Regions from separate parts of the Kitasatospora sp. NPDC038210 genome, predicted to be linked through region 1. Evidence: riboswitches for the same ligand, from Rfam matches in the RefSeq annotation. Region 1 holds a riboswitch; the other holds the start of a gene.
The links. A riboswitch is a leader RNA that binds a small molecule or an ion and turns the genes downstream of it on or off. The one in region 1 is predicted to bind cyclic di-AMP.
Positions count from the first base shown of each region.

Region 2: it holds a riboswitch for cyclic di-AMP, as region 1 does, so the genes downstream of both, ACZ7KX_RS32065 (transglycosylase family protein) here and ACZ7KX_RS05450 (glycoside hydrolase family 16 protein) in region 1, are expected to answer to the same signal.

Region 1 is NZ_JBVJYK010000002.1:433,605-441,339, reverse strand. It holds gene aceB (malate synthase A) at 1-998, opposite strand, end outside; gene ACZ7KX_RS05460 (IclR family transcriptional regulator) at 1,200-1,997, shown strand; gene ACZ7KX_RS05455 (hypothetical protein) at 2,314-3,024, shown strand; gene ACZ7KX_RS05450 (glycoside hydrolase family 16 protein) at 3,102-4,430, opposite strand; cyclic di-AMP (ydaO/yuaA leader) riboswitch at 4,432-4,597, opposite strand; gene ACZ7KX_RS05445 (esterase/lipase family protein) at 4,864-6,168, opposite strand; gene ACZ7KX_RS05440 (phenolic acid decarboxylase) at 6,399-6,728, shown strand; gene ACZ7KX_RS05435 (alpha/beta hydrolase) at 6,796-7,735, opposite strand, start outside.
Region 2 is NZ_JBVJYK010000020.1:113,307-121,041, reverse strand. It holds gene ACZ7KX_RS32085 (Ppx/GppA phosphatase family protein) at 1-614, opposite strand, end outside; partial or broken gene ACZ7KX_RS32080 (DUF501 domain-containing protein) at 803-1,342, opposite strand; gene ACZ7KX_RS32075 (FtsB family cell division protein) at 1,314-1,796, opposite strand; gene eno (phosphopyruvate hydratase) at 1,936-3,222, opposite strand; gene ACZ7KX_RS32065 (transglycosylase family protein) at 3,482-4,285, opposite strand; cyclic di-AMP (ydaO/yuaA leader) riboswitch at 4,291-4,458, opposite strand; gene ACZ7KX_RS32060 (cytochrome P450 family protein) at 4,702-6,138, opposite strand; gene ACZ7KX_RS32055 (SDR family NAD(P)-dependent oxidoreductase) at 6,404-6,829, shown strand; gene ACZ7KX_RS32050 (nucleoside triphosphate pyrophosphohydrolase) at 6,834-7,735, opposite strand, start outside.

The DNA of each region.
Region 1 (7,735 bases):
CAGGTCTGCACCAGCAGGCGGGTGTAGGCGGCCATGAACGGCGAGGCCATGGTGACGCTGTTGCGGTCCGGCAGGATGTAGTGCTCACCGGCGTCGCGGAAGTTCTTGACGATCGAGAACAGGTAGTCCCAGCGGCCGGCGTTGAGGCCGGCGGCGTGCTCGCGCAGCTCGTAGAGGATCTCGTCCATCTCGAAGGCGGCGGTGATGGTCTCGATCAGGACGGTGGCGCGGATGGTGCCGTGCGGGATGCCGAGTTCGGCCTGGGCGTGGGTGAACACGTCGTTCCAGAGCCGGGCCTCCAGGTGGCTCTCGGTCTTCGGCAGGTAGAAGTACGGCCCGGAGTTGGGGTCGTCGGCGCCCTTGGCGAGCAGCCGGGCGGCGTTGTGGAAGAAGTACAGGCCGAAGTCGAGGAAGGCGCCGGCGACCGGGGTGCCGTCCACCAGCAGGTGGTTCTCGTCCAGGTGCCAGCCGCGCGGGCGGACCACGACGGTGGCGAGCTCGGCGGCGGGCTTGAGGGTGTAGGCCTTGCCGGCCGGGGTGGTGAAGTCGATCCGGCCCTCGTAGGCGTCGATCAGGTTGATCTGGCCGCTGACCACGTTCTCCCAGGTCGGGGAGGTGGCGTCCTCGAAGTCGGCGAGCCAGACCCGGGCCCCGGAGTTGAGGGCGTTGATGACCATCTTGCGGTCGGTCGGGCCGGTGATCTCGACCCGGCGGTCCTGGAGCGCGCGCGGCGCCTCGGCGACCTTCCAGTCCGCGGCCCGGATGTCGGCGGTCCCGGGGAGGAAGTCCAGCGTGCCGGCCGCCGCGATCTCGGCGCGTCGGGTCTTGCGCCTGGCCAGGAGTTCCTGCCGGCGGCCCTCGAAGGTGCGGTGGAGGCCGACGACGAAGGCCACGGCCTCCGGAGTGAGCACCTCCTCCGCCCGATGGACGCGCGGACCGGCGACAGTGACGACCGGAGCGGCGGGGGAGGTGCCGACGGGCCCCTGATCTGCAGCCATGAGCAGGACACTCCTAAGACGGTTGAGCCTGGCGAAGGGAGCTCCGGTGGGAACTTCCTCGGGTACTTCCTCGATCGATTCCCGCCTGTCGGCGAGATCGATTCTGTAAGGTGGAGACTAGTTTCCGCGATACAGAATTTCAACGGTTTGTTGAAGAGGTCGCCGGGACTCTACTCCTCCCCGACAGCGAAGGGAACGCCGGTGGTTGCGACCCCCGACACAGCATCGACGACGGGCGCCGACCGCGCGAGCGGCGGCGTGCAGTCCGTCGAACGCGCCTTCCAACTCCTGGAGGCGCTGGCCGACTCGGGCGGCGTGGCCACGCTCAGCGAGCTCTCCACCAGTTCCGGCCTCCCGATGCCGACCATCCACCGCCTGGTTCGTACCCTCGTGCAGCAGGGCTATGTCCGCCAGGACACCGCCCGCCGCTACACCCTCGGCCCCCGGCTGATCCGCCTCGGCGAGACCGCCGGCCGCCTGCTCGGCAGCTGGGCCCGCCCCTACCTGGCCGAACTCATGGAGGCCACCGGCGAGACCGCGAACCTGGCGGTACTGGAGGGCGGCGAGGTGGTGTACGTCGGACAGGTGCAGTCGCGGCGCTCGATGCGGATGTTCACCGAGGTCGGACGGCGGGTGCAGCCGCACTGCACCGGCGTCGGCAAGGCGCTGCTCGCCCAGCTCCCCGAGGAGGAGGCGCGCGCCGTACTCGGCCCCAACCCGCTGCCGGCGCACACGGAGTACACGGTCACCGACCCGCAGGAGCTGATGCGCCAGCTCGCCGAGGCGCGCGAGCGCGGCTACGTCGTCGACGACCAGGAGCAGGAGATCGGCGTCCGCTGCATCGCGCTCGCCGTCCCGGGCGCCCCGACGCCCACCGCCCTCTCGGTCTCCGGGCCGGAGGCACGCATCCGGGCGCTGGAGGAGCAGGCCGGCGCCGCCTCGCTGGTTCCGGTGATGCACCAGATCGCCACCCGGCTCGGGCAAGTCCTGGCACCCTGACCCTCCGTCAACCCGCCTGGGGGTCAGGCGAGTCGGGACGATCTCGGCGGGCGGGGAAGGACCGGTGCGGCGGGCGGGGAAGGACCGGCGCGGCGGGCGGGGCTGGGTCGTCTCGCAGGACGGGGCGACCGTTGCGGAGCGGGCAGGACGACCGCCGCCCCGCAGGGCAGGGCGACGGCCGGGCGTCCTCCGTTCGAGCGCACGGCGGGCGGGGCGGGTCGGGTCGCGCCAGGTCACGGCAGCGGCTCGGCCACCCTGGTGCCGACGCGGCCCGCGACGGTGCCGGCCGCCGGAGCACGAGAGCAGGGTGACCGGGATGAGACACCGGGATGTTCGGGGTGGCGCGGACCCGCGGCGCGGCGCGAGGGCCGGGGGGTTCGGCGGGGTCGGGGGCTTCGGCCGGGTCGGGCTGGTCGCGGTCGTGACGGCGAGCTGCGCGGCGACGGTGCTGATCACCGGCCCGTCCTGGGCGCTGCGTCGGCCTGAGCCACGCCCGGCGGTGGATGTCGTCACGCCGAACGCGCCGAACGCGCCGGTCGTGCCGGTCGTGCCCGTCGTGCCGGTCGCACCCGGCGGGTCCGCCGGCCCCGGGGCGTCGACGCTGCCGGCCCTGGTCGCCCAGCCGTCCCACTCCCGCCTGCAGGTCGTCCGGCTCGACCCGGAGGCGGCAGCGCCCGACGGCACCACGACGATCCACGCCTTCGTCGCCAACCGGGGCCCGGAGACCACCGCCTCCCCGTTCACGGTCGTGGTCACCCTGCCGCCGGGGGTGACCCCGGAGGGCCCGTTCTTCCCCGAGGACTGCGAGGTGTTCCAGGGCGGCCACCGGGTGCGCTGCGTCTTCGGCCCGGGCCTGAAGGAGGGGCGCAGCGCGACCGCCCTCGTCCCGGTCCGGCTGGACCCCGACCTGCCCGTGGGCACCCTGAGCGGCGGCTGGGTCGCGGTGCGCAGCGCGGACGACCAGGACGAGAGCAACCACCGGCAGCCGTTCGACATCACGGTCGTCAAGCCGGCCGACGGCTCCTGAACCGCGTCGTCCCACCGGTCACCGGCCGCCGGTGAGCGGCTGCCGGCTTCCGGTGACCGGTGGGACGTCCTACCCGACTACCGGTAGACGCGGACGTAGTCGGCGGCCATGGTGATCGGAGCGGTCCCCTGCGGCGCGGGGTGGTACTGGCCCGCGCACACCGAGAGGTTGAGGATCAGGTACGCCGACCAGTTGGCGCCGACGCCCTTGCCGTCCGAGAAGACCTTCGCGCCGTTGACGTACCAGTCCACCGAGTTGGCGCCGTAGTAGGTGCCGATGGTCACCCACTGGTCCTTCGCGACGGCGCTCGCGTCGGTGTAGTACTTCGCGTTGCCGGGGTTGACGTGGTTGGTCAGCTCCAGCAGGTTCGGGTTGTCGGGGTGGTACTCGAAGGAGTCGACCTCGCCGTTGCCGTTCTTCCAGGTCCACAGGGCGGGCCAGGCGCCGGTGCCGGCGGGCAGCTTGACCCGGGTCTCGGCGTAGTCGCCGGTCTTGACCTGGAAGCCCTCGCCGGAGCCCTCGGTGGTCAGGAAGCCGGTGTTCCAGGACTGCTTGCCGTTCTCCAGGACCGGGCCGCCGGAGGTGGCGGTGAAGGTGGCGACCCCGTTCGCGACGCTGACGTTGTTCTTGTTCAGCCAGTCCAGCTTGTTGTCGTCCGGGTTGTGGTTCCCGTACTTGTAGGCGGTGCTCTTGTCGCCGACCCAGCGCTGGCCCCAGGAAATGGCGCTGTTGAACTCGTCGGACCAGGTCAGCGACTTGCCGGCGACCGGGGAGGACGGCGCGGGGGTGGTCGGGCTCGCCGTGGCGCTCGGGGTCGGCGCGGGGGTCGCGGTGGCGCTCGGGGTCGGCGTGGCGCTCGGGGTCGGCGCCGGGGTGGCCGTCGGGGCCGGGGCCGGGGCCGGGGTGGCCGTCGGGGCCGGGGCCGGGGCCGGGGTGGCGGTGGCCGAGACCACCAGCTGCTGCGAGGGCAGGTTGTGCCAGACGCCGCCGAGGTCCTGCCAGAAGCCGAACTGGGTGTACGTCCCGGCCGGCAGGGTGCGCGTGCCGCTGGTGAAGTTCACGCCGCTCGGGCAGATCTGCACGTTGGAGGCGTTGCCGGGGAAGTCGAGGTTGGTGCCGCGCGCGTCGCGCACGCCCACGCCCACGGTCTTGGCGGTGAAGCAGGCCGAGGAGTGCAGGCCGAGCGAGGCGGTGGCGGCCTTGCCCGCGACCATGGTGGCGGGGGCGAGCCGGTCCTGGGTGACGGTCGGCGCGGTGGCCGCCTGGGCACCGGTGACGGACGGCATGCCGAGCAGGCCGGCGCCGCTGATGGCGAGCGCCCCGGTGGCGGCGAAGGCCGCGTTGCGGCCGCGGTGGGAGGGGCGGGCGTGACGCGGTGCACGGCGCCGGGCAGCAGGCTTGGGCATGAGGTGACCTCTGCGACGCCTGCGAGGTTAGCTGTCGGGTTCGGGCTGCAGTTGCCCGGCCGCCTGTGGAGCGGCTTCACCCCTAGCCTCGACCCGTACGCGCGAGCGCACGGGTCGGGCGCCGACCTTGGTTTCCCCGCTCCCGTCCGCTTTGGTGCTCGGTGACCCGCCGACGGGTGGACGGGACTCGGCGTCCCGGCGGCGGGGTCCGCCAGGGGCGGACGACCGTTGCAGGCTAGGCAGGCCGTACGTGAACGGACAACTCCGGCGGACGGGTTGTCGCGCAGCTCACAGTGGTGTCGATCAACGACGCTGTGTGGCGGCGGAGTTGATCAGTTCACGTGGCCTGGAACGATGCCCGGCGGGGTGGCTCTGCGGGTGTCCGGCCGGGCGTTCCGGTTGCGCGCTCCGGTTGCCCGTTCCGGTCGGGCGTTCAGCCGAGCCAGGCGTCCACCTGGCTCTCGGCCTCCGGCGCCCACCCGAGCTCCAGGTGGTCGAGGCCGCTCAGCAACCGGGTGCCGCCGACCGTCGCGATGCCGGTGGTGTCCAGGGCGCTCGCCGTGAACACGATGCCGTCGCTGGGCCCGCGGTTCTCGTTGAGCACGCCCGGGATGTGCGCCGACCCGCCGGCCAGCAGGTAGGTGCGCACCGCGGCCGGGATCCCGGCCTGCTGGAGCGGGGCGATCAGGGAGCCCGCGTCGATCGCCGCCTGGATGCCCTGTCCGGAGGTGTAGAACCCCTGGCCGCCGTAGTAGGTGGTCCACCAGTCCTGGGCGCTGCCGTCCACTCCGTACCTGCCGTCCCAGCGGGCGAGCAGCTGGCGCTGGCCCGGGTAGCAGTCGTACCCGCCGGCCGGCAGCACGCCGAGGCAGGGTTGCGCGGTGTACGTGCCGTAGCAGGTCATGTACAGGTGCGGGGACGGCGCGTTGGCGGTGCCGCCGCAGGCCGGCCACGTCGCCAGGTCGAACGACCAGCCGTGGGCGTAGACGTAGTCGAGCCCGCCGTTCGGCCCGCCGAGGGTGACCAGACGGCGCACGTCGCCCGCGTACGCCCGCCCCCAGGACGGCCGCACCGAGGACACGTACGCCCTGGCGGCGACCTCGCCCTTGCTCCAGGCGACCACGTCGACCTGCGGGGCCCCGAGGCGGGCCCGGATCAGCGCGATCGCGTCGCCGACGGCCTGCGCCTGGAGCAGGTTGTCACCGTGTTTGTGGGCGAAGCCGATGGCGAAGACCCGGTGGCCGGTGCCGGCGAGGTACTGGGCGAGGCCGGTGGACGGGCACGTCGCGGCGCCGCAGGTGCCGCTCTCCCCCGGGTTCGCCCAGGCGCGGTCGGCGTTGTCGTTGGCGCCGTGGACCAACAGGACGGGCGTGGCCCGGCTGCCGGTGTCCCAGCCGGTGGCGGAGTAGAGCAGGAAGCGGCCGGAGGAGGGCTCAGCGGTACCGAAGTACGTCCGGCGGGCTCCGTCCTGGTCGCCGCGGCCGTCGGACGGGAACTGCTCGGTGCGGAAGCCGGGGGTGGTGTCGAGGTAGCGCTCGACCTCGGCCCAGCCGTTGCCGGGGGCGGGGAAGGCGGCTTCCAGGGTGAGGGCCGCGGTGGCGGTCCCCGCTCGGGCGGGGGCGGTCTCCGCTCGGGCGGGTGCGGTCTCCGCTCGGGCGGGTGCGGGGGTGGAGGTGCCGAGGAGGAGGGCGGCGAGGGCCAGTAGGACGGCGGTGAGCGTGGTGGGGGTGCGTCTCACGCGGGCGTGTCTCGCGCTGGTACCGGTCGTGGGGGTGCGTCTCATGGCCGGACGGTAGGACCGGTGCGCGACGGGTGCCCATGTGCCGGTCGCACACCCGGTGGGCAGCGCGGTGGCGATCCGTACCGTGGCAAAGCGATGACCGTGTGCACCCGGTCGGATAAATTGGAGGTCCGACATCTTACGCAGTGCACAACACCACCACACCGGAAACGAGGAGCCGCCCCACCATGACCGCGTCCCTGCCCGCCTTCGCCGGCCGTACCTACGTCTTCCGGGCCGACAACGGCGCGGCCTTCCGCAACACCTACTCGGCCGACGGCACGCGGCTGCGCTGGGAGGGCCTCGGCGAGTCCGCGGGCCAGTGGGAGGACGTGCGTCTGCACGTCGCGGAGGTCGCGCCGGAGATCTACTTCGTCAGCTGGACGGAGCAGAGCGGGATCACCGTCAGCCACGTGATGGACCTCAACGAGCTGACGGTCCGGGCGTTCTGGACCTTCGAGGGCGAGGGCGGACGGGTCGGGCAGCTGCACACCGGGACGCTGGAGCGCGTGGCCTGAACCGCGGGACGACCGAACCCCCGGGGCCTGCGTTCAGGCCCTGGGGGTTCGGTCGTTCGGACGGTCCTCAGGCGGTCGGGTTCGGGACCCTGAGGTGCTGGGACAGCCACTCCAGCGAGGACGGCAGCAGTGCGCTCCAGGTCTCGAAGTTGTGGCCGCCGTTCTCCAACATGCTGTACGAGACGTTCATCGGGCTCCGCGCGGCGTCGACGAAGGCCTCGGTCTCCCGCCGGTAGTCGCCGTCGCCCTTCTTGGTCCCGGCCAGCAGCAGGGACACGTTCGGCTGGGGCAGGTTCTTCAGCCGCCACATCAGGTTGGCCTCGTCGCGGCGCTGCTTGCTGCCGCCGAAGAGGTCACCGGTGGTCGGGTCGTCGGCGGCGTCGTAGTAGGCCGAGAGGGCGACTGCCGTCGGGAAGACGTCCGGGTGGCGCATGGCCAACTTGAGCGCGCAGTAGCCGCCGGTCGAGTTGCCCATGAAGGCCCAGGCCTGCGGGTCCGAGGAGACCCGGAAGCTGGCCTGGATCGCCGCAGGCACGTCCTTGGTGAAGTACGTGTCGGACTGCGGGCCGTTCGGGACGTCCTCGCACTCGGTGTCCTGCGGCAGCGCGGGCGAGGGGCGCATCAGGACCATGACGGTCGGCTGCATCCGGCCCTCCTGCAGCAGCTTGAGCGCCGCGCCCGGGTAGTTGAACCGAGTGATCAGGTTCTCGGCGATTCCTGGGAATCCGGTGCTGACGATGACGGCCGGGAACTGCTTGTGCGCGTACTCCGGCTGGAAGTACTGCGGGGGCAGGTAGACGTAGCCCTCGGTCGACAGCCGGCTGACCGCGCCGTCGATCCGGACCTTGCGGATCTCGCCCGACTGGCCGGGCTCACGGCCCATCGCGCCACCGCCCTTGACCGAGGCGTGGCCGATCGTCTCCACCAGGAGGCGCCCGGAGGCGTCCGCCTTGTTGTGGATCACCACCGGGCCGGTGTCGCCGGTGCCGAGCAGGTCGTCCCAACTG
Region 2 (7,735 bases), on a different contig from region 1:
AGCGGGACGACCTCCTCGGCCTTGTCCAGCTCGGCCCGCACGTGCGCCCGGGCCTCGGCGACCTGCTCCGCGGAGGGCAGCTCGGCGCCGCCGAAGTGCCGCTCGGTGAGCCGCACGCAGCCGATGTCCACCGAGCGCGCCGCCTGCACGTCCTCCGCGCCGAGCACGAACTCGGTCGAGCCGCCACCGAGGTCGAACACCAGGTAGGGGGCGGGGAACTGACCTCCGGTCAGCTCCTTGGTGGCGCCCAGGAAGGACAGTCGCGCCTCCTCCTCGCCGCTCACCACCTCGGGCTCGACGCCCAGGACGTCGCGCACGCCCTTGACGTACTCGTCGCTGTTCTCGGCGTCCCGGGAGGCGCTGGTGGCGACGAAGCGCACCCGCTCCGGGCCGACCCCGAAGCCGGAGATGATCTCCTGGTACTCCCGGCAGGCCGCGAAGGTGCGGGCCAGCGCGTCCGGGTGCAGCCGGCCGGTCTGGTCCACGCCCTGGCCCAGCCGGTTGACGATCATCCGGCGGTCGAGGTCGGTGATCTCCCCGGTCTCCGGGTCCAGGTCGGCGACCAGCAGCCGGATCGAGTTGGTGCCGCAGTCGATCGCGGCGACTCGGGTCATGGTCACTGCGACTCCTGCTGCCCGCCGGCGGCCCCGGCCGACCCGCCCGGGGCCGCCGCGTCCTGCGCCGCGTCCTCGGCCGGCTCCTGCGCGGCACGCTTCTTGGCGGCGCGCTCGGCGGTCTTCTGCTGCTTGGCGGCGATCACGGCGTCGTGGTCCTGACCCTTGGCGCGGTTGCGGGCGACCCGCTCACCGGCCGCCTGGACCTCGGCCGGGGAGACGCACGGGCCCTTCGCCCACCAGTCCTCCAGCATGCCGATCGCCTCGTCGCCGAGCGGGTTGACGCCCTCGCCGGCCGCCAGCGAGTGGCCGACCAGCACGTGCAGGCACTTCACCCGGTCCGGCATGCCGCCGGCGCTCGGGAAGCCCTCCAGCACCTCGATGGCGTCGCGCCGGGCGATGTAGTCCTCGTGCGCCGCCTGGTAGGCGGCGGCCAGCTCCGGGTCCTCGGCGAGCCGGGCCGTCTGGTCCTTCATGACGCCTTCCGCCTCCAGGGTGCCGATCAGCGAGGCGGCCTTGGGGCAGGTCAGGTAGTAGAGCGTCGGGAACGGCGTGCCGTCGGGCAGGCGGGGAGCCGTCTCCACGACGTCCGGGTTGCCGCACGGGCAACGGTGGGCCACGCCGCGCAGGCCGCGCGGCACCCGGCCGAGCTGGGCGGCGATGGCCGCGACGTCGGCGTCGGAGACGGCGGGGTGGTTCTCAGTGGTCATGGGGGGAGGTGTCTCCAACGGGGGACGGTGGGAGCGAAAGGGGGGTGCCGGGGGCCGGCGCGGCGGTGTCGGCGGCGTCGACCGAGTCCCAGATGCTGGTGTACCAGGGCTTGGCGGCCGTCGCCTGACCGGCGGCCACCCCGGTGGCGGGGGCGCCGGCGGCGGACGAGGAGGGCTTGGCGGAGGCCTGGCCGGCCGGATCCACCGCGATGTACGGGGTCTCCCCCGGCACCGCGTAGTGCAGCCGGGCGCGCGCCTGCGCCTTGACGTACTCCGGGTCCTGCCAGCGGGCCCGGTCCCGGCGCAGCTGCTCGACCTGCTGGCGCACGTGGTCGGCCTTCGCCCGCTGGGCGGAGATCTCGGCGCGCTGGGAGATGAACTGCCGCGTCGGGTAGGCGAGGATCGCCACCAGCGAGCACAGCACCAGGACGAGGACGGTCGCCCGGCTCGTGAACCGAGGCCGGGCCGCCAAGCCCGGGATCCTCCAGCCTGCCATCTCCCGTATCCCCTCCTGGTCGCGACGGTGCCCCGCCGTCCACCCTACGGGGTGGACGGCGGGGCACCGGTCAGGCTTGCGCTACCGGGAGCGCTCGGCCCTCGACCTCGCGGTCTCAGCCCTCGTGCTTGAAGCGCGGGAAGGCGCCGCGGCCGGCGTACTCGGCGGCGTCGTCGAGGATCTCCTCGATGCGCAGCAGCTGGTTGTACTTGGCGACGCGCTCGGAGCGGGCCGGGGCACCGGTCTTGATCTGGCCGCAGTTGGTGGCGACGGCCAGGTCGGCGATGGTGACGTCCTCGGTCTCGCCGGAGCGGTGCGACATCATGCAGCGGTAGCCGTTGCGCTGGGCCAGCTCGACGGCGTCCAGGGTCTCGGTCAGCGAGCCGATCTGGTTCACCTTCACCAGCAGCGCGTTGGCGGTGCCGGTCTCGATGCCCTTGGCCAGGCGGGCCGGGTTGGTGACGAACAGGTCGTCGCCGACCAGCTGGACCTTGTCGCCCAGCTTGACGGTCATGGCCTTCCAGCCGTCCCAGTCCGACTCGTCCAGCGGGTCCTCGATGGAGACCAGCGGGTAGGCGGCGACCAGCTCGGCGTAGTACTCGATGAGCTCGGCGGCCGAGAGGGCCTTGCCCTCGAACTGGTAGGCGCCGTCCTGGTAGAACTCGGAGGCGGCGACGTCCAGGGCCAGCGCGACGTCACGGCCGGGCACGTAGCCGGCCTTCTGGATGGCCTCGGTGATCAGGTCCAGGGCCTCGCGGTTGCTGTCCAGGTTCGGCGCGAAGCCGCCCTCGTCGCCCAGGCCGGTGGACAGCCCGCGCTCCTTCAGCACGCCCTTGAGGGTGTGGTAGACCTCGACGCCCCAGCGGACGGCCTCGGAGAAGGACTCCGCGCCGATCGGGGCGATCATGAACTCCTGGATGTCGACGTTGGAGTCCGCGTGCGAGCCGCCGTTGAGGATGTTCATCATCGGGACCGGCAGGACGTGCGCGTTCGGGCCGCCCAGGTAGCGGAACAGCGGCAGGTCGCTGGCCTCGGAGGCGGCGTGCGCGACGGCCAGCGAGACGCCCAGGATGGCGTTGGCCCCGAGCGAGGACTTGTCCGGGGTGGCGTCCAGGTCCAGCATGGCCTGGTCGATCAGGCGCTGCTCGGTGGCGTCGTAGCCGACCAGCTCCGGGCCGATCTGCTCGATGACGGCGAGGACGGCCTTCTCCACGCCCTTGCCGAAGTAGCGGTTCTTGTCGCCGTCGCGCAGCTCCAGGGCCTCGAAGGCACCGGTGGAGGCACCCGACGGGACAGCGGCACGACCCGTGCTGCCGTCGTCGAGGCCGACCTCGACCTCGACCGTGGGGTTGCCGCGGGAGTCGAGGATCTCACGGGCTACGACGACATCGATGGACGGCACGAGGCATCTCCTTGCGGAAGCAGGGTCCCGCTGACGGTGGCGCTGTCGGCGGGACGATTGCGGAGTCGTTACGGACCAGAGCCTAACCGCCCGGGCTCTCCAGGCCACGTCGGCCTCGGTCCCGTCTCAGCGTGTGGCCCCGCTACCCACCGGTAGTTCACCTGCTTGTCCCACCGGAGCGGGCGAATGCGGACGAAGGGGGCCGGCCGGACCGACCCCCTGTCACGCGTGTCGCCGGTGCCGCCAGGGACACGCCGGCTCAGCCGAGGTGCAGCACCTGGCCGGGCAGGATCAGGTCCGGGTCGCCGCCGACGGTGGAGCGGTTCTGCTCGTACAGCGCGTGCCAGCCGCCGGACACGCCCTGGGTGGCGGCGATGCTCGACAGCGTGTCACCGGCGTGGACGGTGTAGTCGTGGCCGGTCTGCGCGGCCGGGGCCGGCTGCGCGGGGCGCGGGGCCGCGTGCTTGGGGACGTACTGCTGCGCCGACTGGTCGACGGGCTTCTCGGCCTGCGCGGGGGCGGCGTGCTTCGGGGCCTGCTTCTGGACGGGCTTCGCGGCCGGCTTCTCGGCGGGCTTCTGGACCGGCTTCTCGGCCGGCTTCTGGGCCTGCCGCTTGGGCGTCTGCTGCTGCGGAGCCGACTGCGGCTTGGAGTCCGAGGAGGTGTCGACGGACGCCGGGGCACCGCCCTTGGTCAGGCCGGCCTTGACGGAGCAGACCGGCCAGGCGCCGGGACCCTGCGAGGCGAGCACCTTCTCGGCGATCGAGATCTGCTGCGCCTTGCTGGCCTGGTTGGCCTGCGCCGCGTACGAGGTGCCGCCGTACGCCTTCCAGGTGCTGGAGGTGAACTGCAGGCCGCCGTAGTAGCCGTTGCCGGTGTTGATGCTCCAGTTGCCGCCGCTCTCGCACTGGGCGACGGCGTCCCAGGTGGAGACCGGGGCGGCGGAGGCACCGGTGGCGGTGAGGAGCGGCATCGCGAGTCCGACGCCGGCCACACCGGCGACGGCGATGGCCTTCTCGGCCTGGGTGCGACGACGGTGACGGCCAGTTCCAACGAACAGCATGAAGAGGTCCCTCTCCGCACGCCTGCGAGGTGAGCTGTCGGGTTCGGACCGGGAGGTGGCCCGGCCGCCGTGCGCGGAAACGATTCCGCTCGGGCGGCTTCACCCCAAGCCGTGGGGAACGGCAACAAACCTGGTTCCCCCGCCCCTGCCCAGGGTTCTGGTCGGTTTCCCGTGACGCGGCGGGCAGGATTCGGCGTTCCGCGCACGAGGTCCGCAGCTGCGAACTCCAGGGAGAGTAGACAGATCTTCAGACCGATCACAAGCTCATATCCCGGATATCACACAGAAATTACGGCGTGTGTCCGATCGCCTACCAACGGCGCCACTATGTCCGCGTTGATGGGTTTTCACACCCCTCCGGAAGCCGGCCGGGCGACGTTCCGTCAGCGCGCCGCCCGGCGTTCCGCCACCTCGCGTCAGTTCGCCGGGGGCGCGGAAGGAGCGTGCGGCGGCGTATGCGGGGAGCGGCTCTCCGGAGTGAATTCGACCGGGAGTTCCCGCAGGCCACGCATGATCAGACCGCCCCGCCAGCGCAGATTCTCCGGGCTTTCCGCGAGCTGCAGATCGGGCAGCCGGGAAAGCAGCGTGGCCAGTGCGGCACGCCCCTCCAAACGGGCCAGCGGGGCGCCGATGCAGTAGTGGATGCCGTGCCCGAACCCCAGGTGCGGATTGTCCGTCCGGGCCAGGTCCAGGGTGTTCTCGTCCGCGAACCGGGCCGGATCGCGGTCCGCGGCGGCCAGCACCACCAGCACCGGATCGCCGACCGGGATGTCCACCCCGCCGATGGTCACCGGACGCGTCGCGAACCGCCAGGTCGCCAGCTCCACCGGCCCGTCGTAGCGGAGGAGTTCCTCGATGCCCGTCTCCAGCAGCGCGCTCTCCCCGCGCGCCACCGACTCCTGCAGCAACCGGCGCTGGTCCGGGTTGCGCAGCAGCGCGTACGTCCCGTTGCCGATCAGGTTCACGGTCGTCTCGAAACCCGCGAAGAGGAGGATGAAGGCCATCGCCGCGGCCTCGTTCTCGGTCAGGTGCTCGCCGTGGTCGCTCGCGCGGATCAGGCCCGAGATCAAGTCGTCCCCGAGGTCCGCCCGCTTGCGGTGGATCAGCTCCAGCAGGTACGCCCGCATCCGCTTCACCGCCCGCCCCACGCCGCCCCGTTGGCCGCCGCCGTGCCGGATCATCATCCCGGCCCAGTCGCGGAAATCGTCCTGGTCCTCGGCCGGCACGCCCAGCATGTCGCAGATCGCGTAGATGGGGAGCGGGAAGGCGAACTCGTGGATCAGGTCCGCCGAGCCGCGCTGCGCGAAGCCGTCGATCAGCCGGTCGGTGAGCTGCTGCACCCGCGGCTCGAACTCGGCCACCCGGCGCGGGGTGAACGCCTTCGACACCAGGCGGCGCAGCCGGGTGTGGTCCGGCGGGTCGATGTTCAGCAGGTGCGTCATCAGGTCCGCCTGCCGCTCCCCCGGAATGCCCACCCGGCCGGTGCGGTGCGCCTGCTCGCTGTGGTGCGCCGGGTTCTTCGAAAGCCGGGCGTCCGCGAGCGCCTGCCGGGCGTCCGCGTACCTGGTCACCAGCCAGGCCTCGACGCCGCTCGGCAGCTTGGTGCGGTGCACCGGGGCGTGCTCGCGCAGCCAGGCGTAGGCGGGGTACGGATCGGCGGCGAACTCCCAGGTGAACAGCTGCGGAGCGGCGACGTCGGACTGCGGAACTTCGGCCCCGGGCTGCGGAGCGGCGACGTCCGACTGCGGGGCGGCGGCGTCCGACGGGGTGGCTGCGGGCCGGGCGGGATCTGCGGGCGCGGTTGCGTCGGACGCGGTGGCTGCGGGCCGGGCGGGGTCGGGCTGAGCTGGCATGGGTCGACCGTATCCGCTGGGTGCGCTCCCCCTCCGCCGACGGCTCGCGACCCCCGTGACAACGGCGTACGACGGGCGCGCCAACACTCCGTGGACGACCCGTGGACGGTCCGTGGACAGCTCTTGGACAGCTCTTGGCCGGACGGCGGGCGTGAGCCTGGTCACCTGAGGGGTAATCCCTGTTGCGGAGGGTCAGGTCGTGCCTACGATCCTCCGCAGTACGCGTGGGCGCCGGTGCGGTGTCGCCCACAGGGAGGAGCAGACCATGCGGGTCAGCGGGTCAGTCGTCGTCATCGCGGTACTCGACGGCGGGTCGGGCGCCGACCTCGCCCGCCGGTTCTCCGCGGCCGGCGCCGCCGGAATGCTGATCGCCGACCAGCACGTCGGCATCGCCGAGGACCTCGCCGCCGAACTCGACCGGCCGGGCTGCCCCGTCGTCGGCGTCTCCGGCGACATCCGTCGCCCCAGCGACGTCGCCGCCCTCGTCGACACCGCGGAGAAGCACCTCGGGCCGATCGACCTGTTCGCAGTCGCCGGCCCGGACGGCGAGCGGATCGTCTCCCTCGCCGACCTGCCCGACCACCTCGACCTGGAACGCCTCGCCGAACTCGTCGTCCTCGTCGGCGAAGCCATCGGCGAACTCGTCCCGCCGCAGCGGCGCCCGGTGGAGAGCACCGCCACGGCGGCCTGAGCGCCTACTCCCCGTCCGGCTCCACGCCGGGCTGCCCGACCGGCTTGAGGCCCTCGGCCGCGCGCACCGCGTCCCGGTAACCGCGCGCGGCCGAGCGCAGCGCCGCGTCCACGTCCACCCCGGCGTCGTGCGCCCGCTGCGCCACCGCGAGCAGCAGCCGGCCCGCCGACTCCTCGGTCAGCTCGGCCGGCAGCTCGTACGGCTCGTCCGGCACCCCCGCGAAGCCCGACCGGCGCACCCGCGACACCAGCTTCGCCGCGTACGCCAGCGCGGGCAGCCCGGCCGGCACGCCGTCCAGCACCGACTCGCGGTCCGCCTTCTCCGCGGCCTTCAGCTGCTCCCAGTTCGCCTCCACCTCGGCGGCGCCCCCGGCCTCGACGTCCCCGAACACGTGCGGGTGCCGGTACATCAGCTTCTCGACGATGTCCCCCGCCACGTCGTCGATCGAGAAGGCCCCGGTCGGGTGCTCCTCGGCGATCCGGGAGTGGAAGAACACCTGGAGCAGGACGTCCCCCAGCTCCTCGCGCAGCGTGTCGCGGTCCCCCTCCTCGATCGCCTCGACCAGCTCGTACGCCTCCTCGACCAGGTACTTCACCAGGCTCTCGTGCGTCTGCTCGGCATCCCACGGGCAACCGCCCGGCGAGCGGAGCCGGTCCATCACCGTCACCAGGTCCAGCAGCCGCGCCCCCGGCAGGTCGTACGAACCCGGCAGCACCTCGATCTCCGGCACCTCACCGGCCCGCTCCACCGCGAGCCGCGCGAGCGCGTCCGTCAGCCCCGGATCCCCGTCCGGACTGCCCAGCCACACCGTCGCCCCGGCCCCGGCGGGCTGCTCGGTCAACAGCCGCGCCAACGCGGGCGCCGAACCGGGCGCCACCACCTCCACCACGACCCCGGCCTGCCGGA